DNA from 4 places in the Streptomyces lothianensis genome. Region 2 is predicted to be linked to each of the others. Evidence: riboswitches for the same ligand, from Rfam matches in the RefSeq annotation. Region 2 holds a riboswitch; each other region holds the start of a gene.

Region 1 (7,168 bases), on a different contig from region 2:
CTGATGATCGGTATCGAGTTCGGGCGTCCCGGCTCGCTGCGGCTGCGCAGCCGCTGGAGTGCGCTGCAGGTCGCCCGCAAGGGACTCTTCGCGCAGATGGTGGTGGTGCCGCTGCTGCAGAAGCACCGGATCCTGACCCAGGTCTCCGGTGACCACCTGGAGGTCATCAAACTGATTCCGCCGCTGGTCGTGGGGGAGCGGGAGGTGAACCGGTTCGTCGAGGCGTTCACCGCGGTGATGGACGATGCGCACAGCGGCGGGACGCTCATGTGGGACTTCGGGAAGACACTGGTGAAGCAGGCGGTGGCGAACCGGGGAGGCGGGCCGCGGTGAATCGCGGAGCCGCCGCGCCTTGCCTCTGAGGCAAGAAATTTGCCGGACAGGCAAAGCTCTGGCTGAATCGAGGGCATGAGTCCTGCCGACCCCGCGGCACCGGAGCAGAGCGAACCGCTGCTCGGTGTCGCACCACAGCTGAGGGCGCTGCGCCGCAGTGCGGCGCTCACCCTCGAAGCGGCCGCCGCCTCGGCGGGCCTGTCGCCCGCACACCTGTCCCGGCTCGAGACCGGCCGGCGCCAGCCTTCGCTGCCGGTGCTGCTCACGCTGGCACGTGTCTACGGTACGACGGTCAGCGAACTGCTCGGCGAGACCCCCGCCGGACGCCAGTCGGTGATCCGGGCCTCCGAAGCCGAACCGAACCTGGCCGGTGGCTGGACCTACCGCCAGGCCGGAGCCCCCGGGCGCGGTATGCAGGCGCTGCGCGTCCAGGTGCCGTACGGGGCGCAGGGCGACATCGTGCGTGTCCATCCCGGCGAGGAATGGCTGTATGTGCTCGACGGACGGCTGCGGCTGCACCTCGCCGACAGCGCGTACACCCTGGAGCCCGGCGACAGCGCCCACTTCGACTCGGCCACGCCGCACCGTATCGCGGCGGCCGAGCAGGCAGGCGCCCAACTCCTCTTCGTCCACACGCTGTTGCAGAGCTCGGTGGAGGCGCTGTGCCTCGGCGGCGGCGCCACTCACCCCCGTACGGCCGGAGGCAGCCGATGAGCAGCGGACCGCAGGACGGTGCGAAGGGGCGCCGTTCCATGGAGGACAGGTTCCCGCGCGGCCTGGCGATCAGACTGTTCGTCTACCTGGTCGTCGGGCACTTCTTCGCGTTCTTTCTATATCTGCTGTTCGAGGTCGGCGCGCGCGGCCAGTGACCCGCAGTCCGCGGCCAGTGACCCGGCAGTCCACTGCCAGTGACCCGGCAGGTCAGTCCAGGAGCTTGGCCCGCAGCCTCTCGCGGATCTCCGGCGTGACGCCCAGCCCCTTCTCCAGGTACCGCTCGACGGAGCCCCAGTTCTGCTCCATCTCGTCGAAACCGGCCTCCAGATACTCGGCGCGCGCCTCGAACAGCGGGCTGAGCAGCTCTGTCACCTCGGCCGATCGGGCATCGGGGGCGTCGCTGGAGCGGTGCACCTTGTAGCGGCGGTGCTTGGCGTTGGACTCCAGGTAGTCGGCGACGACCGCCTCCCGCTCGACCCTGACCGCGAGCAGCGTCACCGCCACCGACAGGCCGGCGCGGTCCTTGCCGGCCGCGCAGTGCATCAGCGCGGGGACGCTGTCCTCGGCCAGCTCCGCGAGCACGCGGGTGTGATCGAGGGTGCGGTCCCGGACGATCATGCGGTACGTGGTGGCCATCCGGGCCGCGGCCCTGCCCCCGCCGAGGATCTTGCGCAGCTCCTCGACCCTGCCGTCGCGCACCATCTGCCAGAACTCCGCGCCGTCGGCCGGGTCGGTGAGCGGGAGGTTCAGATTGCGCACCCCGGGAAGCTCCACATCCGGGCCCTCCTGCTGCTGGTCCGCCGCGTTACGGAAGTCGAAGATCGTGTGCAGCCCGAGCGAGGCGAGGAACTCGGTGTCCGTCGCGGTGGCGTGGGCCAGATGACCGCTGCGGAACAGCACTCCCTGCCGTACGCGCCGGCCGTCCACCGTCGGCAGGCCGCCCACGTCCCGGAAATTGCGCACCCCGGCGAGTTCCGGCTCTGTCGACGGGATGTGCTGTGTCACGGGGGCTCCTCCCACAGTGTTCGCCGGCGCCGACCGCCGGCGTGCTGCGCACTGGGTGCACATGCCAACGACGATACGACATGGGGTCCGGGGCAGGCGGCTGTGGAGCCGATGAGGGCGAGATCACCGGCGCCGCTTTGTGCCGGAAACAGCCGATTCTGGAAGCGAATCGTCGCGGCTCTGCCGGTTACATCGACTACGCCCCCGGTTCCCTTAATGCCCGATTCGCCACCTAAGGAGTAACTGGCCCTGAATTAAGGGCTGGTGAGTCGTGTGGCGTGAGCGGGATCATATTCGTGACGGTGTGTGGCGATCTTCTTCCGTGAATTCCTGCAGCTGTATGGAAATCGAAGATCGTTCATCCACGGAGCGTCATGGCATTTCCCGAAAGGGGTCAGGTCCTGTGTGGCCCGCGGGAATTGAGGTGTTTGTTTCCCGCCCCGCGCTCCCCTACGGTCACCGACAGCCGGTGGACGCCCAATCCTGCCGCCACCGGAATTCACCCGCACACCCTTGTACGGCAGGAGCGGGGGACCCATTGGCAAGACGCCGACGCCGGTCCCGACCGGAGCGGCTTGGGGTGAAGTCGCCCTCGGGCGGCCGGGCATCTCCAGCCCGAACCCGACAGCTCACCTCGCAGGCGCCGGAGAGGAATCCGTCATGCCCGCGAAGGGTAAGCATCGCCGTCCCAAGTCCACCCGCCTGACGCGCTCGTTCGCCGTCGCCGGTACCGGGGGCGCTGCCCTCGCGCTGCCGCTGTTCGGCGCCACGGGTGCGAGCGCCGCCACGCCGCAGACCGCCGCGCCGCAGGCCGCGAGCATCGCCCCGGTCCAGGTGAAGAGCGCGCCGACCGCCCTGGCGCAGGCTGCCCTGACGCAGGCCGCCGAGGCCCGGGCCGCCTCGACCGCCCCGGCCGAGGCCGCCGGGTCCGCCGGGTCCGCGGACAAGACGTACACCGTCGTCGCAGGTGACTCGCTCTCCGCGATAGCCGCCGAGCAGGACATCGACGGCGGCTGGAAGCCGCTGTACGCCGCCAACAAGAAGGCCGTCGGCGCCGACCCGGGCCTGATCCACCCGGGCCTCAAGCTCAAGGTCGGCGCCGTGGTGCAGGCCTATGCCGACTCGGCGGCCGCAGGGAAGGCCTCGGGTGCGGCCGCCGAGTCGGGCTCGGGCGCCTCCCGCTCCGGCTCCTCGGACTCCGGCTCCTCGGATTCCGGCTCCTCGGACTCTTCCGGCTCCTCGGACTCCGGCGCATCCGCGAAGTCCTCCTCCGAGGCGGCGGCCGACACCGCCTCCGCGGCCGCCCCGGCCGAGGCGGCCGCGGAGGCACCCCGCGCCGAGCAGGCCGCCACCGCCTCCGGCTTCACCCGCCCGGTCGCCGCCGGCGTCTCCACGCAGTACCGCACCGCCGGATCCATGTGGTCCAGCGGGTACCACACAGGCACCGACTTCGCGGCCGCCGCGGGCACGCCTGTCCGGGCCGTCGGCGCGGGCACCGTCGTCTCCGCAGGGTGGAGCGGCGCGTACGGCAACGAGGTCGTCATCCGGCACGCCGACGGCCACTACTCGCAGTACGCCCACATGTCGCAGCTCTCGGTCTCCACCGGCCAGACCGTCTCCGGCGGCACCCGGATCGGCCTGGTCGGCTCGACCGGCAACTCCACCGGACCGCACCTGCACTTCGAGGTCCGCACCGGCCCGGGCTACGGCTCTGACGTGGACCCGGTGGCGTACCTGCGCTCCCACGGCGTCTCGCTCTGAGGCACCCGTGCCGTCCGCACGCCCGGTGTCCGGTGTCCTTCGCGGCCCGGACACCGGGCGTCGACGTCCCGCGGCCCCTGGGGCGTATTCCGCATCCGGCGCGCCTTCTCGGTGGTCTATGTCACCCGTTGTCAAGGGTGGTTACGGTGGCGTAAGTCACGTCTCGGGGTGAAAAATATGCCGACGTGGCAGATGACTCGACGACCTCCGCAGACCGCGCCGCCGTGACACCGGCGGCTTTCGCCTCCTACGCGGCACTCGGTGACAGCTTCACCGAAGGTGTCGGCGACCCCGGACCCGACGGAACCTTCGTCGGCTGGGCGGACCGGCTCGCCGTCCTGCTCGCCGACCGTCATCCCGAGCACAGCTTCCGCTACGCCAACCTCGCCGTGCGCGGAAAGCTCCTGGACCAGATCGTCGAGGAGCAGGTGCCGCGGGCGAAGGAGCTGTCCCCCGAGCTGGTCTCCTTCTGCGCGGGCGGCAATGACATCATCCGCCCCGGCACCGACCCCGACGATGTGGCCGAGCGCTTCGAGCGGGCGGTCGCCGAGCTCACCTCCGCAGTCGGCACGGTGGTGGTGACCACCGGCTTCGACACCCGTGACGTTCCGGTCCTCAAGCATCTGCGCGGCAAGATCGCCACGTACACCGCGCACGTGCGGGCCATCGCCGACCGCCACGACTGCCCGGTCCTCGACCTGTGGTCGCTGCGCTCGGTGCAGGACCGGCGCGCCTGGGACGACGACCGGCTGCACCTCTCGCCCGAGGGGCACACCCGCGTCGCGCTGCGCGCCGCCCAGGTGCTCGGTCTCGCCGTCCCGGCCGACCCGGACCAGCCCTGGCCCGAGATGCCGCCGCGCACCACGCTGGAGGTGCGCCGAGACGACATCCAGTGGGCGCGCGAGTACCTGGTGCCGTGGATCGGGCGGCGGCTGCGCGGTGAGTCCTCGGGTGATCACGTCGAGGCCAAGCGCCCCAACCTCATGCCGCTCTAGGAAGCGTCCCGCGCCCCGCGGTCATCGCCGCCGCGGGTGCGGAGGCGCGGGTGCGGAGGTGCCGGAGGTGCCGGTGGCGCCGGCGGTGTGGGCAGGACGGGGACGGAGTCCGGTACGCGCAGGCAGTCGAGGACGCGCAGCACGGACGGATCGGTGCAGACCAGCACGATCGTGGCGCCCTCGCGGCCGAGCCGGCGGCGCAGCCGGTCGAAGAGGGCGATGCCGCCGCAGTCGAGGAACGTCAGCAGGCGCAGGTCCAGGACGAGTTCGGCCGTCGGCAGGCACAGCTGCCCGCTCAGCGGCTCCTCGATGTCCTGCGCCCCGGCGATGTCCAGCTCGCCGTGCAGCTCCACGGTGAGCCGGGTGCCGTCGCGGCGCATCACGGGCGTCGGCCCGTGGACGTAGGGAAACACCATCACCCCAGCTCATCGACTGCCACCGCCGCGGACACCCCTGGGTGTCGGGTGATGGCAGTCGATGAATCTAGGGCCCGTGCATACGACCGGGAGCACATGCCTGAGCACTGTCGCTCAATGGCGTGAACTTCTCCCGTTCCGCTTGACGCGCGACGGCTGTGAGGTCCAATGCGTCGGGTGGCGCAGTCCGTCCGGCACCCGGGTCGTGCCGTCGCCCTTGGCCGCGTCCAACTGGGGCTGCGTGAGGTAGACGGTCTCCCGCAGGTCCGCTCCGGTCAGATCGGCATCGCGCAGATCCGCGCCGATCAGGTCCGCCCGGCGCAGATCCGCGCCCCTGAGGTCGGCGGCGACGAGGATCGCCCCACGGAGGCTGGCCCCGCGCAGATCCGCCCCGGACAGACGCGCACCGAAGAGATCGGCGCCACGGTGGTTGCGCGGGCGGCCCGGCGCCTGGGCGCGGTGCAGATCTCCGGCGCACAGCAGCAGAGCGTTCACCTCCTGTCGTACGGTCGCCACATCCGTCGCGAGCAGAGCCTCGGGGGCCTGGCGGGTGAGGGCGTCGATCCTCTCGTACGCCTCGCGCAGGGCATCGCGGATCGGGCGGGCGGCGTCCAGCGTGGCCGCCTCGGCGACGTACCGCAGCAGCTCGTGCAGCTGACGCATCACAGGGAAGACGGCGGACATCTCGCGGGCGCCCTTCTTGGAAGTGCGCCAGTCGGTGCCGCCGAAGGTCACCTGGGAGACCTTCTGGCCTGCGCCGAAGCAGTCGAAGACGGTACAGCCGGGGAAGCCCTTGGCGCGCAGCTCGGCGTGGATGCCGCAGCGGTGGTCCGCCAGGAGATTGCGGCAGGGCGTACCGGCCGCCTTGTTCACGGCGAAGTCGCTGGACTTGCTGAAGGGGAGCGCGACGCAGCACAGGGCGAAGCAGTTGCCGCAGTCGGCCCGGAGGTCTGCGTGCGTGGGGTCGGGCTGATCGCTTCCGGGCTCACCGGGCTGTCGGGACACCGTGCGGGTTCTCCTGTCGTGGGGCGGGCGGCAGGCCCGGGGCGGAACCTCCATTCTCCACCCGCGCCACCTCTGCCCTTGCCTCTGCCCATGCCTTTGACTCTGCCCAGGAGCCGGGCCGACCGAGGCCCGGGGGACGAGCACACCGAGCGCACCCGCCCCCTCCGGAATCTTGTGGGCGGCTGCCACGTTGAGCAGGGCATGACGCCGACGAGCCGCCCGCGCCCGGTGCATCCCGGGGCCGTGCCTTCGCGCGCCCGTTTCGTGCCCGCGCGCGCTTATTCCGTGCCTGCGCGCGCCCATAATGAAGCCCCCGCGACCCCCACCCTGGAGCTGCCGTGACCGCCTCGGGTTCCCTGAGATCGTCCCTCCGCTCGCGCAGGCCCCTCGCATTCGGCGCGGACCCGGCCGGTGAGCGCATGGAGCGCATCCGCAGGTCGCCGCATTTCGCGAACGGCAGCTTCCAGAACCCCGGCGGCGGAGGTCCGGGACCGCAGGGTTCGCGGATCGAGTTCGCCAGGACGTTCTTCGACAAGGAGCGGCGCGCCCGCCGGGCTCCGTCCGGCACCCTCCCCGTACACCCGACCACCCTGGCCGATCTCGCGAAGCCGCCCGCCGACGGGTTGCGCATCACCTGGATGGGTCACTCCAGCGTCCTCGTCGAGATCGACGGGCGCCGGGTGCTTTTCGACCCCGTCTGGGGCGAGCGCTGCTCGCCCTTCTCCTTCGCGGGACCCAGGCGGCTGCACCCGGTGCCCCTGCCGCTCGCGGCGCTCGGCCCGGTCGACGCGGTGGTGATCTCACATGATCACTACGATCACCTCGACCTGCCCACGATCCAGGCGCTGACCGGCACGGACACCCTGTTCGCGGTGCCGCTGGGAGTCGGCGCGCACCTGGAGCGGTGGGGCGTGCCCGCGGACCGGCTGCGCGAACTGG
Region 2 (7,168 bases):
CTGTCGAAACCGACCGAGGAATTCGTCCGCTCGCACGGTCTTCGCCTGGTGGTGAGCGCGGTCGCCGAGCTGGAATCGGGCAATCTGGACGCGTGCTGCGCGCAGGGGCTGCGGGCCGTGGAGGTCGCGGGACGCATCTCGTCCGCCCGCACGACGGAGTACGTACGGGACCTGCTGCACCGGCTCGAAGCACACGGGAACGAGCCACGGGTGATCGAGCTGCGGGAACGGGCTCGGCCGTTGCTGATGGCTCCGGCGTAGGTGAGGGGGGCGGCCGGTCGGCTCGGAGAGGCTGCCGGTCGGCTCGGGGGGAGGCTGCCGGTCGGCTCGGAAGGGGCGTCCGGTCGGCTTTGGGGGGGGGCGGCGGCGCGGGCGTGAGCCGGATCACGGGTTTGAACGCGTTGTCAGTGGCGCAGTGCACTATCGGGGTGGGACTCGGGAGGTGAGGTGCGTGGCTGTGCGCGGCCCAGGGGAGAGCGCGTCGGCGGGCGGTGCTCCGGTGGCGTACGACTGTGAGGTGCTCGTCGTCGGCGGGGGCATCGTCGGTCTGTCGACGGCGTATGCGCTGACGCGCGCGCGGCCGGGGATACGGGTCATGGTCCTGGAGAAGGAACCGGGCCCGGCGCGGCACCAGACGGGCCGCAACAGCGGCGTGATCCACAGCGGGATCTACTACCGCCCCGGCTCGCTCAAGGCGCGGTTCGCCGTCGAGGGCGCGGCCGAGATGGTGAAGTTCTGCACCGAGCACGGCATCCCGCACGCCGTCGGCGGCAAGCTGATCGTCGCCACCGAGCGCGAGGAGCTGCCGCGGCTGCACGCGCTGGTGCAGCGCGGCCGGGAGAACGGGATTCCGGTGCGGGAGCTGGGCCCCAGCCAGATCACCGAGTTCGAACCGGAGGTTCGCGGGCTCGCCGGCATCCATGTGGCCACGACCGGGATCTGCGATTTCGGCGCGGTGGCCGGGCAGCTGGCCTCGCTCGTACGGGACGCGGGCGCCGAGATCCGTTACGGGGCCGAGGTCACCCGGGTGGACCGGCGGGCCGACCGGGGTGTGGCCGTACGGACGGCGGACGGGACGGTCGTACGCGGGCGGGCTCTGGTGAACTGCGCCGGGCTGCACTGCGACGAGATCGCGCGGCTCGCGGGGGACGATCCCGGCATGCGGATCGTGCCGTTCCGCGGCGAGTACTACGACCTGGCCCGGCCCGAGCTGGTGCGCGGGCTCGTGTACCCGGTGCCGGATCCCGCGTTCCCGTTCCTCGGGGTGCACCTGACGCGCGGGATCGACGGCGGGGTGCACGTCGGACCCAACGCCGTCCCGGCGCTCGCGCGGGAGGGCTACGGCTGGTCGGTGATCCGCCCGCGCGAGCTGGCCGCGACGCTTGCCTGGCCGGGCTCCTGGCAGATCGCCCGGGCCCACTGGCGCTACGGCGCCGGGGAACTCCACCGCTCGCTCTCGAAACCGGCCTTCACGCGGGCGGTGCGCCGCCTGCTCCCCGCCGTGACGGCCGCCGATCTCCGCCCGGCGGCGGCGGGCGTCCGCGCCCAGGCGGTCCTGCGCGACGGCACGCTGGCGGACGACTTCCTCTTCGTGGAAGGCCCCCGCACGGTCCACGTCCTGAACGCACCGTCCCCTGCGGCGACGGCTTCGTTGCCGATCGGGCGGGAGGTGGCACGTCGGGTTCTGGCCGGCCTCGGCCCGTCCGGCGCTTGAAGGCGTGGGCCCAGCTCAGCCCAGCCAGGCCCAGCCAGGACCAGCCCGGACGCACCCGCACCCGACCCTCCGTAGAATCACCTCACTGTGTCCGAGGAAACCAGAACCCCCGCGCCCGACCCGTACGACGACGAAACCCGCGCCGCCGCCTCCGCCGCACGCGCGGAGAAGAACCGGCGCTTCGCCGAGGGCGAGGGCCCGAGCCCGGATCCGGCCGGCTCGCACTTCGACCGCAGGATCCGCAGCTTCCAGCCCCGCCGCAGCCGCGTCACCACCAGCCAGGGCGAGGCCCTGCGTCGGCTGTGGCCGAAGTGGGGCATCGAGATCGACGGCAGGCAGCGCCTCGATCTGAACGAGATGTTCGGGGGCCGCCCGGCCGTCCTGGAGATCGGTTTCGGCATGGGCGAGGCCACCGCCCAGATGGCCGCGGACGACCCGGACACCGGCATCCTCGCCGTGGACGTCCACACCCCCGGCCAGGGCAACCTCCTCGGTCTCGCGGAGGCAGGCGGACTCGACAACGTCCGCGTGGCCAACGGCGACGCGGTCATCCTGCTCACCGAGATGCTCCGCCCCGATTCCCTCGACGGCCTGCGCGTGTACTTCCCGGACCCGTGGCCGAAGAAGCGCCACCACAAGCGCCGCATCATCCAGCCGGAGTTCCTCACCCTCGCCGCCTCCCGCCTGAGGCCGGGCGCCTTCATCCACTGCGCCACGGACTGGGTGGACTACGCGGAGCAGATGCTGGAGGTCCTCGAAGCCCACCCGGACTTCACGAACTCGCAGCCCGACGGCGGCTACACCCCACGCCCCGCATTCCGCCCGCTGACCCGCTTCGAGGGCAAGGGCCTCGACAAGGACCATGTGGTCCACGACCTGATCTTCCTGCGGAGATAGCTCCCGCAGGAGGCGGCGCTCCACGGAAGGCCGCTTCGCGGACAGCGGCTCCACGGAACGCGGCTCCGCGGACGGCGGCTCCACGGAAAACGGCTCCACGGAAAAGAATCCGTCGCGTCCGCCCCTGCACGATCGTTAGGGTCAGGGGGTGAACGCTCCGCCTCAGCCTCCGCACGCACCGCCCAACCCGACGGCAGGTCTCATCGGGCCCGCGCACTGGTGGCAGCGCCGCGCTGTGAAGGCGGGCGCGCTGATCACCCTGCTCGCCCTGTCCGGCCTGGTGATCCTCGAACTGGTCCGCAAGGAGACCGGCACCGAGGGCTTCCTCGTCGGCCTGGGCCTCGCGGTGTTCCCCGTACCGCTCCTGATAGCCGCCTTCCGCTGGCTGGGCCGGGTCGAACCGGCCCCCTGGCGGAACCTCCTCTTCGCCTTCGCCTGGGGTGCCTGCGCCTCGGCCCTGATAGCGATCATCGCGAACTCCTTCGCGACCCACTGGATAGCCACCCGTACCGCCGACCCGTCGAGCGCCGACACCCTCGGCGCCACCGTGGTCGCCCCGGTCGTCGAGGAGACGGTCAAGGCGGCGGCGATCCTGCTGCTCTTCCTGTTCCGCAGGCGCGATTTCAAGGGGCTCGTCGACGGCGTGGTGGTCGCCGGCATCACCGCCACCGGCTTCGCCTTCACCGAGAACATCCTCTATCTCGGCAACGCCTACGGCACCGACGAGACCTACGGCACCACCGGTATCGGCTTCGCCTCCGTCACCACGGCGACCTTCTTCGTCCGCATCGTGATGTCGCCCTTCGCCCACCCGCTGTTCACGGTCCTGACCGGCATCGGTTTCGGCTTCGCCGCCCTCGCCGCCGACCGCCAGCGCGTACGCCGTGTCCTGTTCCCGCTCGGCGGGCTGCTGCTCGCGATGGGCATGCACGCCGCCTGGAACGGTTCCGCCGTCTTCGGCGGCCTCGGCTTCTTCGCCGTCTACCTCGGCTTCATGGTTCCCGCGTTCGGCCTGCTGACCTGGCTGACGATCCACAGCCGCCAGCGCGAGCTGCGCACCGTACGCGAGGAGCTGCCCGCCTACGTCGCGGCCGGCTGGCTCACCGTCCCCGAGCCGTACGTACTCGGCACGCTGCGCGCCCGCCGCCAGGCGCGCAGGTTCCCGAAGCAGAGCTACGGCAAGGCCGGCGGGCCGGAGGCGGCGCGTGCGGTCCGCGAGTACATCTCGCTCGCCACCGCCCTGGCCTTCCTGCGGCACCGGGGCCGAAGCGGCCGTGCGGGCGCCGATTTCGTCGCACGGGAGGCGGAGCTGCTGCAGGCGCTCTGGTACCGGCGTGAGGTGGCGCGCCCGGCCCTCGACCACGCGGCCCGCGTCACGGCACCGGCTTTCCCGCAGCCGCCCACGCCCTGGGCCAACCCGTACGGCCCGGTCCTCGCCCCGGCCCCGTACCTGCCGCCGATGCGTCCCATGCCGTACGCACCGGGCATGCAGCCCCCGCCGCACACCTCGGCCATTCCGTACCCGCCGCGCATCCCGGTCCAGCCGGGGCCCGGCGGGCCGACGGCCCCGGGCGGCTCGCACGCCCCGGGACCGTACGCGCCGAACCCGCAGACCCCGCACCCGCAGGCCCCGAGCCCGCATGCCCCGCCGCCGTACGCGCCACCCGCGGGCTACCGGGGCCTGCACACGTAACCGAGAGCACTCCCACACCCGCCCATGCACATGCCCATACACATGCACCTGCACATGCCAAAACCGGCAGCCCTGACGTCGGGGGGTTGCCGTCAGGACTGCCGGGGTTCGGGAGTGATCAGAGCGTGCGCGCTGCGGGCCTGATCAGGGGTTGAGGCCCTTGCTCTGCAGCCAGGCCATCGGGTCGATGAGCGAGCCGCCCGCGGTCTCGACCTCGAAGTGCAGGTGCGGACCGGTGGAGTTGCCGGTGGAGCCCACGCGGCCGATGACATCGCCGGTCGTGACCTTCTGGCCGACGCTGACACCGATGGACGACTGGTGGTTGTACGCCAGCTCCGTACCGTCCTCGAGCTCGACGACGGTGCGGTAGCCGTACGAGCCGGACCAGCCGGCCTCCTTGACGGTGCCCGTGTGCACGGACTTGATCGGGGTGCCGCTCGGGGCGGCGAAGTCCAGGCCCGTGTGCGAGCCGGAGGCCCACATCGAGCCGGCCTGCCCGAAGGTCGAGGTGATCGTGTACGAGGAGGTGGGGAGCGAGTAGCTCGCGGCGAGCTTGGCGAGGCGCTCCGCCTCGGCCTTGCGCCTGGCCTCCTCCTCCGCCTTGCGCTTGACCTCCGCCGCTTCCTTCTCGGCGGCTTCCTTCTGCTCGGCCGCTTCCTTCGCGGCCTTCTCTGCCGCTGCCTGCTCTGCGGCGGCCTGCTCGGCGGCCTCCGCCTCGTTCTCCTGGTTCTGTGCCTGCTCCAGGATGCGGGCGCGCAGGGCCTCACCGGCGTCGGTGGCGGCCTCGTCCTGCGAGCCGGAGCCGTCGACGGCCAGGGGCTGAGTGGCCCCGGCGGCCTGGGCGACGGTGGCCTGCTCGGGGGCCTCGGATGCGGCGTCGTCGGCTATCAGGTCGCCGACGACGGGGAGCTTCTTGGCCTGCTCACCGAGGTCCGGCATGGAGATCGGTACCGGCGGCCTGTCCTTCGCGCTCGCGATACCGCCCGCGCCCACGGCGGCGATGACGCCGACGCCGAGCACGGTGGAGCTGCGGGCGAGTCCGCCGCGCTGCTTGGCGACGCGGTGCCGGCCGCGTACCGGACGGATGGACTCCTCGGTCGGGTTCCACTCCTCGAAAGGCTGGTCCTCGAACCTGAACTCCTGGGTCCCGTCCGCGAAATACGGGGACTCGGAGGTGCTGCCACGGCCTGCGGGGGTCGCCACGGGGGCGGACTCCTTTCCTTCCTTCTCGCCTACCGGGTTAGCTGACGGGTTCGGAACAGGAAGGTTTCCTACGGGCGTTGACACCTTGCGTACACCCCTGGAAGAGGTGCCGCCTGCCCGATTCACCCCAAGATGGTGGTTCCCCGGCTCCCTTGCGGGATTAAGCGCGTGAGCACGGAGCCATCTCTTGTGACGGCTGGGACGACCGCGCTGCGTTATCGAACGTTAATAGAAGCGGGCCCGGGATTCCAAGCCGTTCCGACAGATCGTTAGCGGCTTTGGCCTGGACTTATCGGGCAACATGGCCCCAAAACGGGCGAGATTCCAGGCAAGTTGAAGGGGCTCACGCCCGCCGATTTTCTGACGTTTCGTCAATTGTTATGCGGAGGGCTCCCCGTTGGTCACCATGGGTGACGCCGAGGAGGGGGGCGTGGGCACCGCGCGAGGAGAGGGACGTGGGCGCCGCGGGCGCCCTGCCGCAGCCCCTACACGTACCCCGGCGCGCATTTCGGACTCCTCACACGGGGCCGGACATGCCGAAGGCCCGGCACGCTTTCACGTACCGGGCCTTCGTTCTCGTAGCGGGGACAGGATTTGAACCTGCGACCTCTGGGTTATGAGCCCAGCGAGCTACCGAGCTGCTCCACCCCGCGTCGGTGAAATCAACTATACGCCATCAGAGCGACACCTCCGACCACACGCACCGCTCTCCGCCCCGCGGGTCTGTCGGGGCCCTGGTCTGCGGATCGGGACTCAGCCGGGGGAACGGCCCAGGAGCCCCGCTCGCCGCCTCCTGAGCCCGCCGCCCGACGGGGCCTCGGACGAGGCACATCCCGCCGGACCGGGAGGCAGATGACGCACGCCCTGACCGTGAGGAGCCGGACCACCCCGAGCAGGGCGTCCGCGGGTACAGGCGCTTCGCCATGCTCGCGGTCAGGACTCAGGAGACCTGTCGTCGGCGGCGAGCGTCGCCCGATTCATCGAGGCGACGTGATGCCCGCAGGGAGTTAGGGCGTTTCGTTTGGATCAGTGGGTGGACCAGAGGAAGATGCCCGCGATGTGGAGTCCGGCCAGGTAGATGGTGGCCGTCTTCTCGTAGCGGGTGGCGATCCCTCGCCATTGTTTCAGGCGGTTGATGCACCGCTCGACGGTGTTGCGCCGCTCGTAGGTCTCTCGGTCGAAGGCCGGTGGCCTGCCGCCGCGGCTGCCCCGACGGAGCCAGTGTCCGCGCTGGTCCGCGGGGACGGGGATCACTGCCCGGACGCCGCGCCTGCGGAGGTGCTCGCGGATCGCGCGGGAGGAGTACGACTTGTCGGCCAGGACCAGGTCTGGCCTGGTGCGGGGCCGTCCTCGCCGACGGGGAACGCGCAGGCGGGCCATGACCTCGGTGAAAGCAGGTGCGTCACCGGCCTGGCCCGCGGTGAGAACGAACGCCAGAGGCCGACAGCGGGCATCGGCGGCGAGGTGGATTTTCGTGGTCAGTCCGCCGCAGGAGCGGCCGATGGCATGGTCGTCGGGTTCGCCGACCGGGGCCCCTTTTTGCGGGCTCCGGCCGCGTGCTGGTGGGCCCGCACGATCGTGGAGTCCACCGACACGGCCCAGTCGAGTTCCTCATCCGCGTCGGCCTGTGCCAGCAGGGCGATGAAGACCCGCTCCCAGGT
Region 3 (7,168 bases), on a different contig from region 2:
TCCGTGGCTGCGCCAGGTCTCCACACCCACGCACCAGGCCTGACCCGTGCACCAGGCCTGACCCGTGCACCAGGCCTGACCCGTGCACCAGGCCTGACCGACCCTCGGGTCGCCCCAGGTGGGCGGCGAGGTACGTTGACCGACGTGAACGCTCCCGCCGCCCCCGCCGAGACCCCCGGCCGCATCATCCTCCTCACCACGACCCACCGCGTGGCCCCCGGCCTCCTCTCCTGGCCGGCCTGGCAGGCCCTGCACGCCGCCGACCGGGTCCTGTGCGCGGACCCCGCTCATCCCCAACTCCCGTACCTGCGCGAGGCGGGCATCACGGTCGAGCACACCGCCGCCACCGCCGAGGACCTCGTGGACGCCTGCGCGGGCGGCCGCAGTGTGGTCGTCGTGGCAAGCGGCGAGGGCGATCCGGCCCTCACGGACGGCCTCGCCCGCCTCGCAGGATCGGGCCGCCTGCAGATGCCGGACCTGGAGCTCCTGCCCGCCTCGTACGACCTCCCGGGCGCCCGCCTCCTCGACCTCGTCCAGGTCATGGACCGCATCCGCCGCGAATGCCCCTGGTCCTCCCAGCAGACCCACAAGGGCCTGGCGAAGTACGGCATCGAGGAGGCCTACGAACTCGTCGAGGCCATCGAGGACGGCGACCGCGCCGAACTGCGCGAGGAACTCGGCGACGTACTCCTCCAGGTCGTCTTCCACGCCCGCATCGCCGCCGAAGACCCCGAGAACACCGGCGAGCCCTTCGACATCGACGACGTGGCGGGCACGATCGTCACAAAGCTCATCCACCGCCACCCCCACGTCTTCGGCGAGGACACCGCACAGACCCCCGAAGAAGTGAAGGCCCACTGGCGCCGCACCAAGGCCGAGGAAAAACAGCGCACGTCCCTCACCCAGGGCATCCCCCTCGGCCAGCCCGCCCTGGCCCTCGCCACGAAACTCGCCTCCCGCGTCCGCACCGCAGGCCTCACCGTCCCCCTCCCGAAGGGCCGGGGCCTCGGCTACGACCTCCTCGCCCTCGCCGTCCAGGCAGAATCCGAGGGAGCCGACCCGGAGGCGGCACTGCGGGCGGCGGGCCGGGCGTACCGGGACGCGATCCGGCTCGTGGAGGCCGAGGAGAAGGGGGAGCAGGGGCCGGATACGGTCGAAGGGTGACCAGCAACGCCCACCCTGACACCGCCACCTGTCCCCGCACCGCCCCGGCGCGCCCCGAGCTCTTCACCTGGGAGTTCGCCACCGACCCGTACCCGGCGTACGCGTGGCTGCGCGAGCATGCGCCGGTGCACCGCACGACTCTGCCCAGCGGGGTGGAGGCCTGGCTGGTCACCCGGTACGCCGATGCCAAGCAGGCGCTCGCCGACCAGCGGCTCAGCAAGAACCCGGCCCATCACGACGAGCCCTCGCACGCCAAGGGCAAGACGGGCATCCCGGGTGAACGCAAGGCCGAGCTGATGACCCATCTGCTCAACATCGACCCGCCGGACCACACCCGGCTGCGCCGTCTGGTCTCGAAGGCGTTCACTCCGCGCAGGATCGCCGCGTTCGCGCCGCGTGTGCAGGAGCTGACGGATCAGCTGATCGACGGCTTCGCGCAGCAGGGCAGCGCGGATCTGATCCACGATTTCGCCTTCCCGCTCCCCATCTACGCGATCTGCGATCTGCTCGGTGTTCCGGCCGAGGACCAGGACGACTTCCGCGACTGGGCGGGCATGATGATCCGCCACGGCGGCGGGCCGCGCGGCGGGGTGGCCCGCTCGGTCAAGAAGATGCGCGGCTATCTCGCCGACCTGATCCACCGCAAGCGTGCCGAACTGCCCGAACATCCGGCTCCGGACGAGGATCTGCTCTCGGGTCTGATCCGGGCGAGCGACCATGGCGAGCACCTCACGGAGAACGAGGCCGCAGCGATGGCGTTCATCCTCCTTTTTGCAGGTTTCGAAACTACGGTCAATTTGGTCGGTAACGGGACATTCCAACTTCTCCGTCATCCTGAGCAACGCGCCCGCCTGCACGCCTCGCTGGCCGCCGGAGAGCGTGGCCTCCTGGAGACCGGCATCGAGGAGCTGCTGCGCTACGACGGGCCCGTGGAGCTCGCCACCTGGCGGTTCGCCACCGAGCCGCTCACCATCGGCGGCCAGGAGATCGCGGCCGGCGATCCGGTCCTCGTCGTCCTCGCCGCGGCCGACCGCGATCCGGCGCGCTTCACGGAACCCGACACCCTCGACCTCGCCCGCCGCGACAACCAGCACCTCGGCTACGGACACGGGATCCACTACTGCCTCGGCGCACCGCTGGCCCGCCTGGAGGGGCAGGCGGCCATCGCCACGCTCCTCACGCGACTGCCGGATCTCCGGCTTGCGGGGGATGAGGGCGATCTGCGGTGGCGTGGGGGGCTCATCATGCGTGGATTGCGCGCTCTGCCCGTCGAGTTCACGCCGGAAGGCGGCCGCAGTTCCAACGTGCAGTCACCCTCTCGCGTGTGACGCGACATCAGAATTGTGATGTTCGCGTGATCTGTGCTGCATCGACTTGTGACTGACGTTCGATTGCGGCTACGTTCACGGCTTAGCTCAGCTGTCACAGCAGTACGGCTCAACTCGGCTGTCGCAGCAGTGCGGTCGAAGCAGTGCAGTCACGCGAAAGGCGTTCAGATGCTTTCCGGGAACGGTCGTCACCGTCGCCCCCGCCAGGCCCCCGCCGTGGTCGTCGCAGCCGGTGTGACCGGCTCCGCGCTCGCCCTGCCGCTGCTCGCCGCGACGAGCGCGAGCGCCACCGACGGCGCGCAGTGGGACCGGCTCGCCGAGTGCGAGAGCGGTGGGGTGTGGAGTGCGGACTTCGGCAACGGCTATTACGGCGGGCTGCAGTTCGACCAGGCGACCTGGGAGGAGTTCGGCGGACTCGCGTACGCGCCGAGCGCTGACCTGGCCAGCCGCTCCGAGCAGATAGCCGTCGCCGAGCAGGCACTTGCGGCGCGCGGCGACCAGGCGTGGGCCACGTGCGGGCCGATCGCCGGGCTCGGGCTGGGGGCGCAGAGTCCTGAGGCCCGGGATGTGCCCGGTGGCGGTGGCGAAGGGGCCGGTCGCGCAAGTTCCGGTGGCTCTGGTGACTCCGGGGCGGCTGCCGGGGCCGGTGAGTCCGGTACGTCGGGCGGCGCGGGCGCGTCCGACCGGTCCGACCGGTCCGACCGGCCCGACGAGGGGAGGCCGGAGGGCTCGGGTGAGCCGGGTGGCTCCGGCGGCGAAGGGGCGACGGACTCTGATGCCTTTGATCCCTCAGCCCCCTCAGGCCCCTCGGATCCCTCCACGCCCTTCGATCCCTTCGGTCCTTCCGGCTCTGTCGGCTCCTTGGACCCTTCTGCTCCCTCAGGCGCCGAGGACCTCCCCGGCGCCTCCGAGCCGTCCGAGCCGTCCGTGCCGGTCACGCCGTCTCTGCCCGGCTTCCCGCTGTACGGCATCGAGAGCGACTGGGGCTTCGACGCCCCTGGCGGTGGCGCCTCGGGAGGCCTGGACATTCCGGAGGACCTGCCCAATTCCGGCGCATCGGGCGGGGCTGGCGGATCCGGCGATTCCGGTGAGGCGGGCGCGACCGACGGTACCGGCGAGAGCGCCGAGCCGGGCAAGTCCCCCGAGGACCCGACCGCTTCCCCCGACGGCCCCGTTGACGCATCCGCCGGCGGTCGCCACCGCGGCGATCGCGCCGCCGACGACTCCGCCGACGCCGAGCGCACTTCCTCGGGCCGCCATGCCTCGTCCGGCGATGACTCCACCCGTGACGCGGGCGACAGTGGCGACGACGCCGCCGACGAAACGGACACCTCGGATACCGCGGGCGCTTCGGGTGGGTCGGACGCCACGGGCGCCAAGGACGCCACGTACATCGTGCGCCCCGGCGACACTCTCAGAACGATCGCCGACGAGCAGCAAGTCGAGGGTGGCTGGGCTTCCCTTTACGAGGGCAATCGCAAGGCCATCGGCGATGATCCGAATCTCATCGTGCCCGGTCAGGGCCTGCGCCTCGGCGGGAAGTGATGCCGTAACGGCGGTGCGGGCGCGGGTCAGTTCGGCCGTGAATGTCCGTAATAAAGGAGCTTCGGGGGAAGTGAGAGATGGGTCTCACGTCCCCCGATTCTCTTTGTCTTTCCGGGGTTTGCCTGTTTACGGTCGTGACCGCTCGCCACTGGTGGGCCCCGGTGACCGCACGCCGAATCCTGCCGGCGGTCGCACGGGAACAGTCGTCGCGTCATGCGCCGTAGGCAGGAGCGGGGGACCCAAGGTTTGCGCCGCGGGCGGCGGTTGAAAGACCGTCGGCCCGGCTTGGGGTGAAGTGTCCGATTTGATCGGGCACCGGGTACTCACTGCACCCGAACCCGACAGCTCACCTCGCAGGCGTCGGTGAGGGGAAACTCCATGCTGTTTTCGGGCAAAGGCACCGGCAAGCACCGTCGTCTGACCAAGGGCGAGAAGGCCGTCCGCGCCGTCACGCTGGCCGGTGCCGCGGGCGCCGTTGTCGCCGCACCGCTGATGGCCGCGGGCACCGCCTCCGCCGCCACCGCCTCCGAGTGGGACCAGGTCGCGCAGTGCGAGTCGGGCGGCAACTGGTCGATCAACACGGGCAACGGCTACTACGGCGGCCTCCAGTTCTCGGCCTCCACCTGGGCCGGTTACGGCGGCACGGCGTACGCGCCCACCGCCGACCAGGCCACCAAGAGCCAGCAGATAGCCATCGCCGAGAAGGTCCTCGCGGGCCAGGGCAAGGGCGCCTGGCCGAGCTGCGGCGTGGGCCTCTCCGGCGCCGCGTACAACGGCGGCGCCGCGGAGCAGCCCGCCCAGCAGCAGGCTCCGCAGCAGGAGGCCACCGAGGCCGCCTCGGCTGCCCCCGAGCAGGAGTCCGCCCCGAAGCCCGAGGCGAAGAAGACCGTCGAGACCCCGGCCGGCAAGAAGGTCGAGAAGGGTGACGGCGAGTACAAGGTGAAGACCGGCGACACCCTCTCGAAGATCGCCGAGGCGCACGACGTCGAGGGCGGCTGGCAGAAGCTGTTCGAGCTGAACGACGACATCATCGACGACGCCGACCTGATCTACCCCGGCCAGCAGCTCCACCTGAGCTGACCGGACCCGCCCCGGCGGATTCCCCCCTCGCACTCCCGCCCCGGCGGATTTCCCCCCGGCGGATTCCCCCATACTCCCGCCCCGGCGCGCTTCCCCCGTGCGCGCCGGGGCGGGTCTCTCTCGCCATTACTGGCCGGTAACGATTCTCCCGGGCGAGGTCGCCTGTCCCGTATTGCAGGCCTTCGGTCCAGTTTTCGTCCCAGGGGACGGGCGGTCGGCTGGCCGAAGGCTCCGGGGCGGTTAGGCTCTTGTCGCAAGGCCGAAGAAGCCCCTGCGCCACCGCGTCACATCTTGCGTCACATCCCAGAAGGAGATGCTCGTGCCGTCCATCGACGTCGTCGTAGCCCGGGAAATCCTGGACTCCCGAGGTAACCCCACGGTCGAGGTCGAGGTCGGCCTCGACGACGGCAGCACGGGTCGTGCTGCTGTTCCGTCCGGTGCCTCCACCGGTGCGTTCGAGGCTGTTGAGCTTCGCGACAAGGACGCCAACCGCTACCAGGGCAAGGGTGTCGAGAAGGCCGTTCTGGCCGTCATCGAGCAGCTCGGCCCGGAGCTCGTGGGCTACGACGCCACCGAGCAGCGCCTCATCGACCAGGCCATGATCGACCTGGACGCCACCGACAACAAGGGCTCGCTGGGCGCGAACGCCATCCTCGGTGTCTCGCTTGCCGTCGCCCACGCCGCCTCCGAGGCCAGCGACCTGCCGCTGTTCCGCTACCTGGGCGGCCCGAACGCGCACCTGCTGCCCGTTCCGATGATGAACATCCTCAACGGCGGTTCGCACGCCGACTCCAACGTGGACATCCAGGAGTTCATGATCGCCCCGATCGGCGCGGAGTCCTTCTCCGAGGCGCTGCGCTGGGGCACCGAGGTCTACCACACCCTCAAGTCCGTTCTGAAGAGCAAGGGCCTGGCCACCGGCCTCGGGGACGAGGGCGGCTTCGCCCCGAACCTGGACTCCAACCGCGAGGCCCTCGACCTGATCGTCGAGGCCATCAAGCAGGCCGGTTACATCCCCGGCCAGCAGATCGCGCTCGCGCTCGACGTCGCCGCCTCCGAGTTCTACAAGGACGGCAAGTACCAGTTCGAGGGCAAGGCCCTGTCGGCCGCCGAGATGACCGCGTACTACGAGGAGCTCGTCTCCGCGTACCCGCTCGTGTCCATCGAGGACCCGCTGTTCGAGGACGACTGGGCGGGCTGGAAGGTCCTCACCGACAAGCTGGGCGACAAGGTCCAGATCGTCGGCGACGACTTCTTCGTCACCAACCCGGAGCGCCTGGCCCGCGGCATCGAGGAGGGCTCCGCGAACGCCCTCCTGGTCAAGGTGAACCAGATCGGTTCGCTCACCGAGACCCTCGAGGCCGTCTCGCTCGCGCAGTCCAACGGCTACAAGTGCATGATGTCCCACCGCTCCGGCGAGACCGAGGACGTCACCATCGCCGACCTGGCCGTCGCCACCAACTGCGGCCAGATCAAGACCGGCGCCCCGGCCCGCTCCGAGCGCGTCGCCAAGTACAACCAGCTGCTGCGCATCGAGGAGATCCTCGACGACGCCGCGGTGTACGCCGGACGCAGCGCGTTCCCGCGGTTCAAGGGCTGAGCACCCTGATCGAGGGCTGAGCACCTCGCTTGAGGGCTGAGTCCAAGGGCTCGGCGGTCCCGCCGAACGGCAGCGGCTGAGCCAGTCGTACGTACGTCCCCGTACCCGGTCCCGTACCGTGTGCGGGGACGTACGCGCGTAGGGGAGGCGAGGGCATGGGAGCGACGAGGGAACGGGACCGGTTCTCCACCACCACCCGGATCCGGCTGCTCGGCGAGCAGACCGCGGCCCGCGTCTACCGTTCGCAGACCCGCCGCCAAGCCCGCCGCTCCCGGCTCACCGGCCGCGCGGCGCTGCTCGCGCTCGTGCTCTGCTCGCTGATCGTGGCGCTCGCGTATCCGATACGGCAGTACGTGGCCCAGCGCGCCGACATCGCCGAGCAGCAGCGGCTCCTCGAGGAGGAGCGGGCCGAGACCGAGCGGCTGCGGGACGAGAAGGCCCGCTGGCAGGA
Region 4 (7,168 bases), on a different contig from region 2:
CGCGAACGAGACGTACGAGAGCGGCGCCTACGACAACGAGGCGCACCCCGAAGGCCGTTACGAGGACACCGCCTTCACCGAGGGCGAGCTGCTCGCCGAGGCCGTCACCCTCGGCCACGACGAGCACAGCCCCGACCAGCACGGCCACTACGAGGACGGCCGCGACGAGGACGGCCACTACGGGACCGCCCCCGAAGACGAGCCGGGTCCGGTACACGTCGTCCCGCACACCCCCCGCCCGCGCTCCGGCTCCCGCGGCCGCCGCCGCACCCCCGCGAAGCGTTCCGCGCTGCTGACGGTCGCCGTGCCCTCGGTGTGCGCGCTGGGTGTGGCCGGGGTGGCCGCCGCTTCCGTCGCCGGTTCGATGGGCTCGGGCGAGGAGCCGAAGACGCAGGCCGCCCCCGACCCCGGAGCAGTCGAGACGGTCGCCGCGAACAGCAAGCTCGACACCCGGCTCGCGGCCCTCTCCGCCGATGCCGACGACTTCGCGGACCGCGCGAGCCGTACGCAGGAGCGCCTCGACCTGAAGGCGCGCCAGGAGGCCGAGAAGAAGCGCAAGGCCGAGGAGGCCGCCCGCAAGGAGGCGCTGCGGCCCAAGTTCTCGCTGCCGGTGAAGAGGCACGGGCTCAGCGCGTACTACGGGCAGGCCGGGGTGAACTGGATGTCCGTGCACTCGGGCATCGACTTCCCCGTCTCCTACGGCACGCCGGTGCTCGCCGCGACGGACGGCACCGTACGGACGCAGTGGAACGGCGCGTACGGGAACATGGCGATCGTGACCGCGCCCGACGGCACCGAGACTTGGTACTGCCACCTGTCCAGCACCAAGATCCGCAGCGGCTCGGTCAAGGCCGGCGATGTGATCGCGTACTCGGGCAACTCGGGCAACTCCACCGGACCGCACCTGCACTTCGAGGTCCGCCCGGCCGGTGGTTCGGCGATCAACCCGCTGACCTGGCTGCGCAACCACGGCCTCGACCCGACGTGACCTGACCTGAAGCAGACCTGAAGCCGAGCTGAGCTGTGTTGAGCTGAGCCGACAGAGCTTGGATCCTTCATGAATACGCGAAGGGGTGGCCTCCACGACGGAGGCCACCCCTTCGCGTATCCGTCTACAGCTTCTCGACCGGCGCGTACCGCAGCAGCAGCACCTTCGGCTTCGGATCCCCGAAGTCGATCGTGGCCCGCGCCTTGTCGCCGGAGCCCTCGACGCCGACGACCGTGCCGAGCCCGAACTGGTCGTGGGTGACCCGGTCGCCGACCGCGAGGGAGACCGCCGGCTTGTCGCCCGCGCGGCGGGTGGCGAAGCCGGACGGTCCGCCGCGCCCGGCGCGCGCCGCCATCGAGGAGGAGAGCGAGGCGGCGACGGAGGCCGCCGGGCCGCCCTTCGCGACCGGCGCGGGCACGGTGGCGCCGGTGCGCTTCCACTCCAGGTGCTGGGCGGGGATCTCCTCGAGGAAGCGGGAGGGCGGGTTGTAGGAGGGCTGGCCCCAGGCGCTGCGGAGGGTGGAGCGGGTGAGGTAGAGCCGTTCGCGGGCGCGGGTGATGCCCACGTACGCGAGGCGGCGCTCCTCCTCCAGTTCCTTGGTCTGCCCGAGCGCACGCATGTGCGGGAAGACGCCGTCCTCCATGCCGGTCAGGAAGACGACGGGGAATTCGAGGCCCTTGGCGGTGTGCAGGGTCATCAGGGTGATGACGCCGGAGCCGTCCTCGTCCTCGTCCGGGATCTGGTCGGAGTCGGCGACGAGCGCAACCCGCTCCAGGAAGTCGGCGAGCGTCCCCGTCTCCCCTTCCTCCGTCTCCTGTTCGAACTCCAGGGCCACGGCGGCGAGTTCCTGGAGGTTCTCGATGCGGGTCTCGTCCTGCGGGTCGGTGGAGGCCTGCAGTTCGGCGAGGTATCCGGTCCGCTCCAGGACGGCCTCCAGGACGGTGGCGGGGCCCGCGCCGGATTCGACGATCGTACGGAGCTCCTCCATCAGCGTGTTGAAGCGCTTGACGGCGTTGGCGGAGCGGGCCGCCATCCCGTACGCCTCGTCGACGCGGACCAGGGCCTGCGGGAAGGTGATCTTCTCGCGGAGGGAGAGCGCGTCGATCATCGCTTCGGCGCGGTCGCCGATGCCGCGCTTGGGCACGTTGAGGATGCGGCGCAGCGGGACGGTGTCCTCGGGGTTGGCGAGGACGCGCAGGTAGGCGAGGACGTCCCGGACCTCCTTGCGCTCGTAGAAGCGGACGCCGCCGACGACCTTGTAGGGCAGGCCGACGCGGATGAAGATCTCTTCGAAGACGCGGGACTGTGCGTTCGTACGGTAGAAGACCGCGACGTCGCCGGTCTTCGCCTCGCCCGCGTCGGTGAGGCGGTCGATCTCGTCGGCGACGAACTGGGCCTCGTCGTGCTCGGTGTCGGCGACATAGCCGGTGATCTGCGCGCCCGAGCCCGCCTTGGTCCACAGGTTCTTGGGCCTGCGTGACTCGTTGCGCTCGATGACCGCGTTGGCGGCGGAGAGGATGGTCTGGGTGGAGCGGTAGTTCTGCTCCAGGAGGATCGTGGTCGCGTCCGGGTAGTCGTCCTCGAAGTCGAGGATGTTGCGGATGGTGGCGCCGCGGAACGCGTAGATGGACTGGTCGGCGTCACCGACCACGCACAGCTCGGCGGGCGGCAGGTCGTGCTCGCTCGGCGGTACGTCCTCCTCGTGTGCGCCGGTGCCGACGAGTTCGCGTACGAGGGCGTACTGGGCGTGGTTGGTGTCCTGGTACTCGTCGACCATCACGTGCCGGAAGCGGCGGCGGTAGTGCTCGGCGACGTCCGGGAAGGCGCGCAGCAGGTTGACCGTGGTCATGATCAGGTCGTCGAAGTCGAGGGCGTTGGCCTCGCGCAGCCGGGCCTGGTACATCGCATAGGCCTGGGCGAGGGTCTTCTCGAAGCCGTCGGCTGCCCGGGCGGCGAAGTCCTCCTCGTCGACGAGCTCGTTCTTGAGGCCCGAGACCTTCGCGGTGAAGGACTTCGGCGGGAAGCGCTTCGGGTCGAGTTCCAGGTCACGGCAGACGAGGGCCATGAGGCGCTTCGAGTCGGCGGCGTCGTAGATCGAGAAGGAGGAGGTGAAGCCGAGCTTCTTCGATTCGCGGCGCAGGATCCGTACGCAGGCGCTGTGGAAGGTCATCACCCACATCGCGCCCGCCCGCGGGCCGACCAGCTCCTCGACGCGCTCCTTCATCTCACCGGCGGCCTTGTTGGTGAAGGTGATCGCGAGGATCTGACCCGGGTGCACATTCCGCTCGGCGAGGAGATACGCGATGCGGTGGGTCAGGACGCGGGTCTTGCCCGAGCCGGCGCCGGCCACAATGAGCAGCGGGGTGTCGCTGTGGGTGACGGCGGCGCGCTGGTTCTCGTTCAGCCCCTCCAGGAGGGCCGCGCTGTCCAGGACCGGGCGCGGGGCGCCGTCGCGGTAGTACGCCTCCCGGTGCGCGGGCGGGTGCGCGGGCGCGTCGAACCTCCCGCCGAACAGGTCCGCCGGAATCTCTTCCGGGCCCTCGTCCTCGGGAGGCGGCGGGGGGCCGTGGTCCTCGGGCTCGTGCCCGGACCGGCCCTTGGCCTGGAGGCCCGCCAGAAAACTGTCGTCAAAGAGGCTGCTCATCGCCTACCGAGTCTAGGCGCCCGGTGTGACAACCCGGTCCGGGTTCTACGAGAGCGACGCCTCGCCGGACACGCCCGGCCCTTCCCAGGCCCCTCGCGAGCCTCTCCCGGGCCCCTCCGGAAGCATCCGGAAGAGGCCGGAAGCGTCCGAAAGAGGCCCGAAGAGGCCGCCAACGACCCCGCCCCGCGAAAGTCACGAAAAAGTATCGGGCATATCGAACACCAACCTTCACAGCTGCCACACGAGTTGGCTAGCGTGCTGCGCGGGCGGCCCGTACCCCCACCGGCGATCGACGCCGGGAACGGGCGGCCTGCGCCGAGTCCGAAGCGCCGAGCACGGCAACCCGGAGCCGGGGACCCACCAGACCTTGGGGTGAATCGGGACAGCCCCCACCGTCCCGTAGGGCAGACCTTCCTGCGCCCGAACCCGACAGCTAACCCGGTAGGCGCCCACTGGAAGGAGCGCCGGCCTTGGCCTCGCACCGCAAGCCGCGGACCAGTCGCATACGTACGTCACACGCCGTCGGGATCACCTCGGCCGCCCTCACCTCCGTCGCCCTGCTCGCACAGACGGCGAACGCCGCCCCGCGCAGCGAGCCGGAGAAGCCCTCCCTGGAGGAGGTGCAGAAGAAGGTCGACGCCCTGTACCGCGAGGCGGGCACCGCCACCCAGAAGTACAACCTCGCCAAGGAGCGCACCGAACAGCAGCGCGGCAAGCTCAACGATCTCCAGGACGAGGTCGCCAAGCGCACCGAGAAGGTCAACGAGGCCCGGCGCGAACTGGGGCAGATCGCCGCCGCGCAGTACCGCAGCGGCGGCACCTCCGACACCGCCGTCCTGCTGCTCTCGGACGATCCCGACGACTACTTCGCGCGCCGCCAGCTCATGGGGCGTCTCTCCGGCCAGCAGCACAAGGCAGTCGAGGACTTCCAGCGGCTGCAGACCGAGGCCGACAAGAAGCGGGGCGAGGCCACCGACTCCCTGGCGCAGCTCAGCGAGGCCGAGTCCGAGCTGAAGACCAGCAAGAAGGACGTGCAGAAGAAGCTGGGCGAGGCGCGCGAGCTGCTCGCGAAGCTGACGGCCGAGGAGAAGGAGCGCCTGGCCGAGCTGGAGCGCAAGCGGAAGGCCGAGGCCGAGCGCAAGGCCCAGGAGCTGGCCCGCCAGCAGGCAGCGGAGGAGGAGGCCAGGCGTCAGGCCGCCGAGGAGGCCGCCCGGGAGGAAGCCGCACAGGAGGAGGAAGAGGAGGCGAGCGAGCAGCCCGCCGACCCCGCCCCCGACGACTCCTACGCCGCGAAGGCCGCCAAGGCCATCGAGTTCGCGCGCGCCCAGATCGGCAAGCCGTACGTCTGGGGCGCGGCCGGGCCCGATTCGTACGACTGCTCCGGCCTCACCCAGCAGGCCTGGGCGGAGGCGGGCATCTCACTGCCGCGCACCACCTGGGACCAGGTGAACGCGGGCACGACCGTCAGCGTCGACAACGCCAAACCGGGCGACCTGGTCTTCTTCTACGACGACATCAGCCATGTGGGCCTCTACATCGGCAACGGCGAGATGATCCACGCGCCGAAGCCGGGCACCAACGTGCGGGTCGAGTCGATCTACTACATGCCGATCCACAGCGTCGTGCGTCCGGCCTGAGCATCCGGTCCGCGGTCTCCGCCCCGGTGCGCCCGGTGCCCGCCCGGTGCGCCCGGTGCCCGCCCGGTGCGCCCGGTGCCCGCCCCTCGTGCGCGGCGGGCGGCCGCGATTGACCGTCCAGCGCCCCGGGTCCCACAATGGCACGCATGATCCAGCACCTGACCGCCGCCGCCGAGACCTTCCTGGTCCCGTGGCGGCGCGGGTGCGAGCGATCGGGTCGCTAGCTGCAGGGGCTTCCCCTTCCGGTCGGCTTCAGGGGGCAGCCCCTTCCAGTCGGCCACATGGGACAGCCCCTCCGCATGCCTCGGCCGCGCGCGGAATTCCGATCCGTGCGGGCTGCCCGACCCGTTCACCCACCGCTCGAGGATCATCACGATGACGATCGTCACCCCCTCCCTGCTCCGCGAGGCCCGCGTCCCCGCCGCCGGCATGTACGAAGGGCGCCGCAGCCTGCGCCGCGTCCCGGACGGCTGGGAGGCACGTCCGTACGAACTGTTCGAGGTCGTGCCGCAGGGCCCGGTCATCGGTGCCGAGATCCGAGGCGTCGACCTCTCCCGCCCGCTCACCCCCGCCCTGCGCGAGGAGCTGAACCGGGCGCTGCTCGAATGGAAGGTGCTGTTCTTCCGCGGCGCCTCGATCAGCTCCGAGCAGCAGCGCGCCTTCGCCCGCCACTGGGGCGAGCTGGAGACCAACCCGCTGCTGGCCCGCGGCTCGGCCGACGACGTCGTCCGCTTCGACAAGGGCGCCGGTGCCACCCCCACCTTCGAGAACGTCTGGCACGCCGACGTCACCTTCCGCGAGCGGCCCGCACTCGGCGCCGTACTGCAGCTGCACGAGGTGCCGCCGCACGGCGGCGACACGATGTGGGCCGATATGGCCGCCGCGTACGACAACCTGCCGGACGAGGTCAAGGCGCGGATCGAGACGGCGCAGGCCGTGCACGACTTCATCCCGGGCTTCGCCCGCTTCTACGGCCCCGAGAAGCTGATCCCGCTCCAGGACCGGTTCCCGCCCGTAGTCCACCCGGTGGTCCGCACGCACCCGGAGACCGGCCGCAAGCTGCTCTTCGTCAACACGTCCTTCACCACACGCATCGTGGGGATGGAGCGCGAGGAGAGCGACCGGCTGCTCGGCTTCCTGGTCCGGCAGGCGCACGTACCCGAGTACCAGGTCCGCTTCCGCTGGCAGGCGGGCGACGTCGCCTTCTGGGACAACCGCGCCACCCAGCACTACGCCGTCGACGACTACGCCCCGCACCGCAGGGTCGCCGAACGCGTGGCGATCGCGGGCGACCGGCCGTACTGACCGACGGTGGGCCGTGGGGCGGGCCTGCCCCCACGGCCCAGGTGTATTGCCCTGCCCGGCGGATCATGCCGCCGGGCAGGCCTCAGCTCCAGAGCGTCGCGAGGAAGATGTTGACGGTGGTCAGTGCGCCGACCGCCGCGAACATCGGCTTGTCGACCGTCTCCTCGTCCCGCTTCACGTAGACGAGGCCGAGGATCACGATGAGGACGGCGAGCTTCACACCGATCTTGATGTTGTTCACCTCGTTGCCGTCGGCCTGGTTGAGCCCGACCAGGGCGATGCCGGTGACCAGCATGGTGAGCGCGCCGTGCAGCATCGCCGGCGAGAACCGGGCGGTGCCCGCGCCCATCGCCTTCATCTGCGTGAGGAATCCGCCGAGCAGCGAGGCGATGCCGATGATGTGCAGCGCGACGAACACGTTGATGACTACGTCCATGGCCCGGAGCCTAAGGGGTGCCCGGATGCGGCACCCGCCCGGGCCCGAGGCCTCGGCACAGAGCCCACCGCCGGAGCGGCACTTCGCTCGATACGGTCACTTCCCGCCGCCATCCGGACACAAGCCGCCACCGAACCGGTCGAATACGTTCGTCACCC

Evidence for each region. A riboswitch is a leader RNA that binds a small molecule or an ion and turns the genes downstream of it on or off. The one in region 2 is predicted to bind cyclic di-AMP.
Region 1: linked by a shared signal. The riboswitch ahead of ACLF6P_RS26070 (M23 family metallopeptidase) and the one ahead of ACLF6P_RS00705 (M23 family metallopeptidase) in region 2 are both predicted to bind cyclic di-AMP.
Region 3: linked by a shared signal. The riboswitch ahead of ACLF6P_RS23085 (transglycosylase family protein) and the one ahead of ACLF6P_RS00705 (M23 family metallopeptidase) in region 2 are both predicted to bind cyclic di-AMP.
Region 4: linked by a shared signal. The riboswitch ahead of ACLF6P_RS22545 (C40 family peptidase) and the one ahead of ACLF6P_RS00705 (M23 family metallopeptidase) in region 2 are both predicted to bind cyclic di-AMP.

What each region holds. Positions count from the first base shown of each region.
Region 1 covers NZ_JBLMKT010000074.1:67,493-74,660, reverse strand. The annotation lists gene ACLF6P_RS26090 (aspartate aminotransferase family protein) at 1-333, shown strand, start outside; gene ACLF6P_RS26085 (helix-turn-helix domain-containing protein) at 409-1,047, shown strand; gene ACLF6P_RS26080 (DUF6126 family protein) at 1,044-1,202, shown strand; gene ACLF6P_RS26075 (tyrosine-protein phosphatase) at 1,255-2,052, opposite strand; cyclic di-AMP (ydaO/yuaA leader) riboswitch at 2,547-2,708, shown strand; gene ACLF6P_RS26070 (M23 family metallopeptidase) at 2,713-3,813, shown strand; gene ACLF6P_RS26065 (SGNH/GDSL hydrolase family protein) at 3,999-4,808, shown strand; gene ACLF6P_RS26060 (STAS domain-containing protein) at 4,805-5,224, opposite strand; gene ACLF6P_RS26055 (pentapeptide repeat-containing protein) at 5,339-6,283, opposite strand; gene ACLF6P_RS26050 (MBL fold metallo-hydrolase) at 6,649-7,168, shown strand, end outside.
Region 2 covers NZ_JBLMKT010000008.1:666-7,833, reverse strand. The annotation lists gene ACLF6P_RS00725 (MFS transporter) at 1-261, shown strand, start outside; gene lhgO (L-2-hydroxyglutarate oxidase) at 452-1,714, shown strand; gene trmB (tRNA (guanosine(46)-N7)-methyltransferase TrmB) at 1,802-2,611, shown strand; gene ACLF6P_RS00710 (PrsW family intramembrane metalloprotease) at 2,760-4,304, shown strand; gene ACLF6P_RS00705 (M23 family metallopeptidase) at 4,449-5,507, opposite strand; cyclic di-AMP (ydaO/yuaA leader) riboswitch at 5,519-5,684, opposite strand; tRNA gene ACLF6P_RS00700 (tRNA-Met) at 6,087-6,160, opposite strand; one part of gene ACLF6P_RS00695 (IS5 family transposase) at 6,534-7,019, opposite strand; one part of gene ACLF6P_RS00695 (IS5 family transposase) at 7,022-7,168, opposite strand, start outside.
Region 3 covers NZ_JBLMKT010000067.1:24,434-31,601, forward strand. The annotation lists gene ACLF6P_RS23065 (SurA N-terminal domain-containing protein) at 1-43, shown strand, start outside; gene ACLF6P_RS23070 (nucleoside triphosphate pyrophosphohydrolase) at 145-1,164, shown strand; gene ACLF6P_RS23075 (cytochrome P450 family protein) at 1,161-2,492, shown strand; gene ACLF6P_RS23080 (transglycosylase family protein) at 2,709-4,037, shown strand; cyclic di-AMP (ydaO/yuaA leader) riboswitch at 4,244-4,412, shown strand; gene ACLF6P_RS23085 (transglycosylase family protein) at 4,416-5,117, shown strand; gene eno (phosphopyruvate hydratase) at 5,431-6,717, shown strand; gene ACLF6P_RS23095 (FtsB family cell division protein) at 6,873-7,168, shown strand, end outside.
Region 4 covers NZ_JBLMKT010000065.1:22,371-29,538, reverse strand. The annotation lists gene ACLF6P_RS22555 (M23 family metallopeptidase) at 1-988, shown strand, start outside; gene pcrA (DNA helicase PcrA) at 1,113-3,632, opposite strand; cyclic di-AMP (ydaO/yuaA leader) riboswitch at 3,950-4,096, shown strand; gene ACLF6P_RS22545 (C40 family peptidase) at 4,103-5,269, shown strand; gene ACLF6P_RS22540 (TauD/TfdA dioxygenase family protein) at 5,645-6,574, shown strand; gene ACLF6P_RS22535 (hypothetical protein) at 6,657-7,010, opposite strand.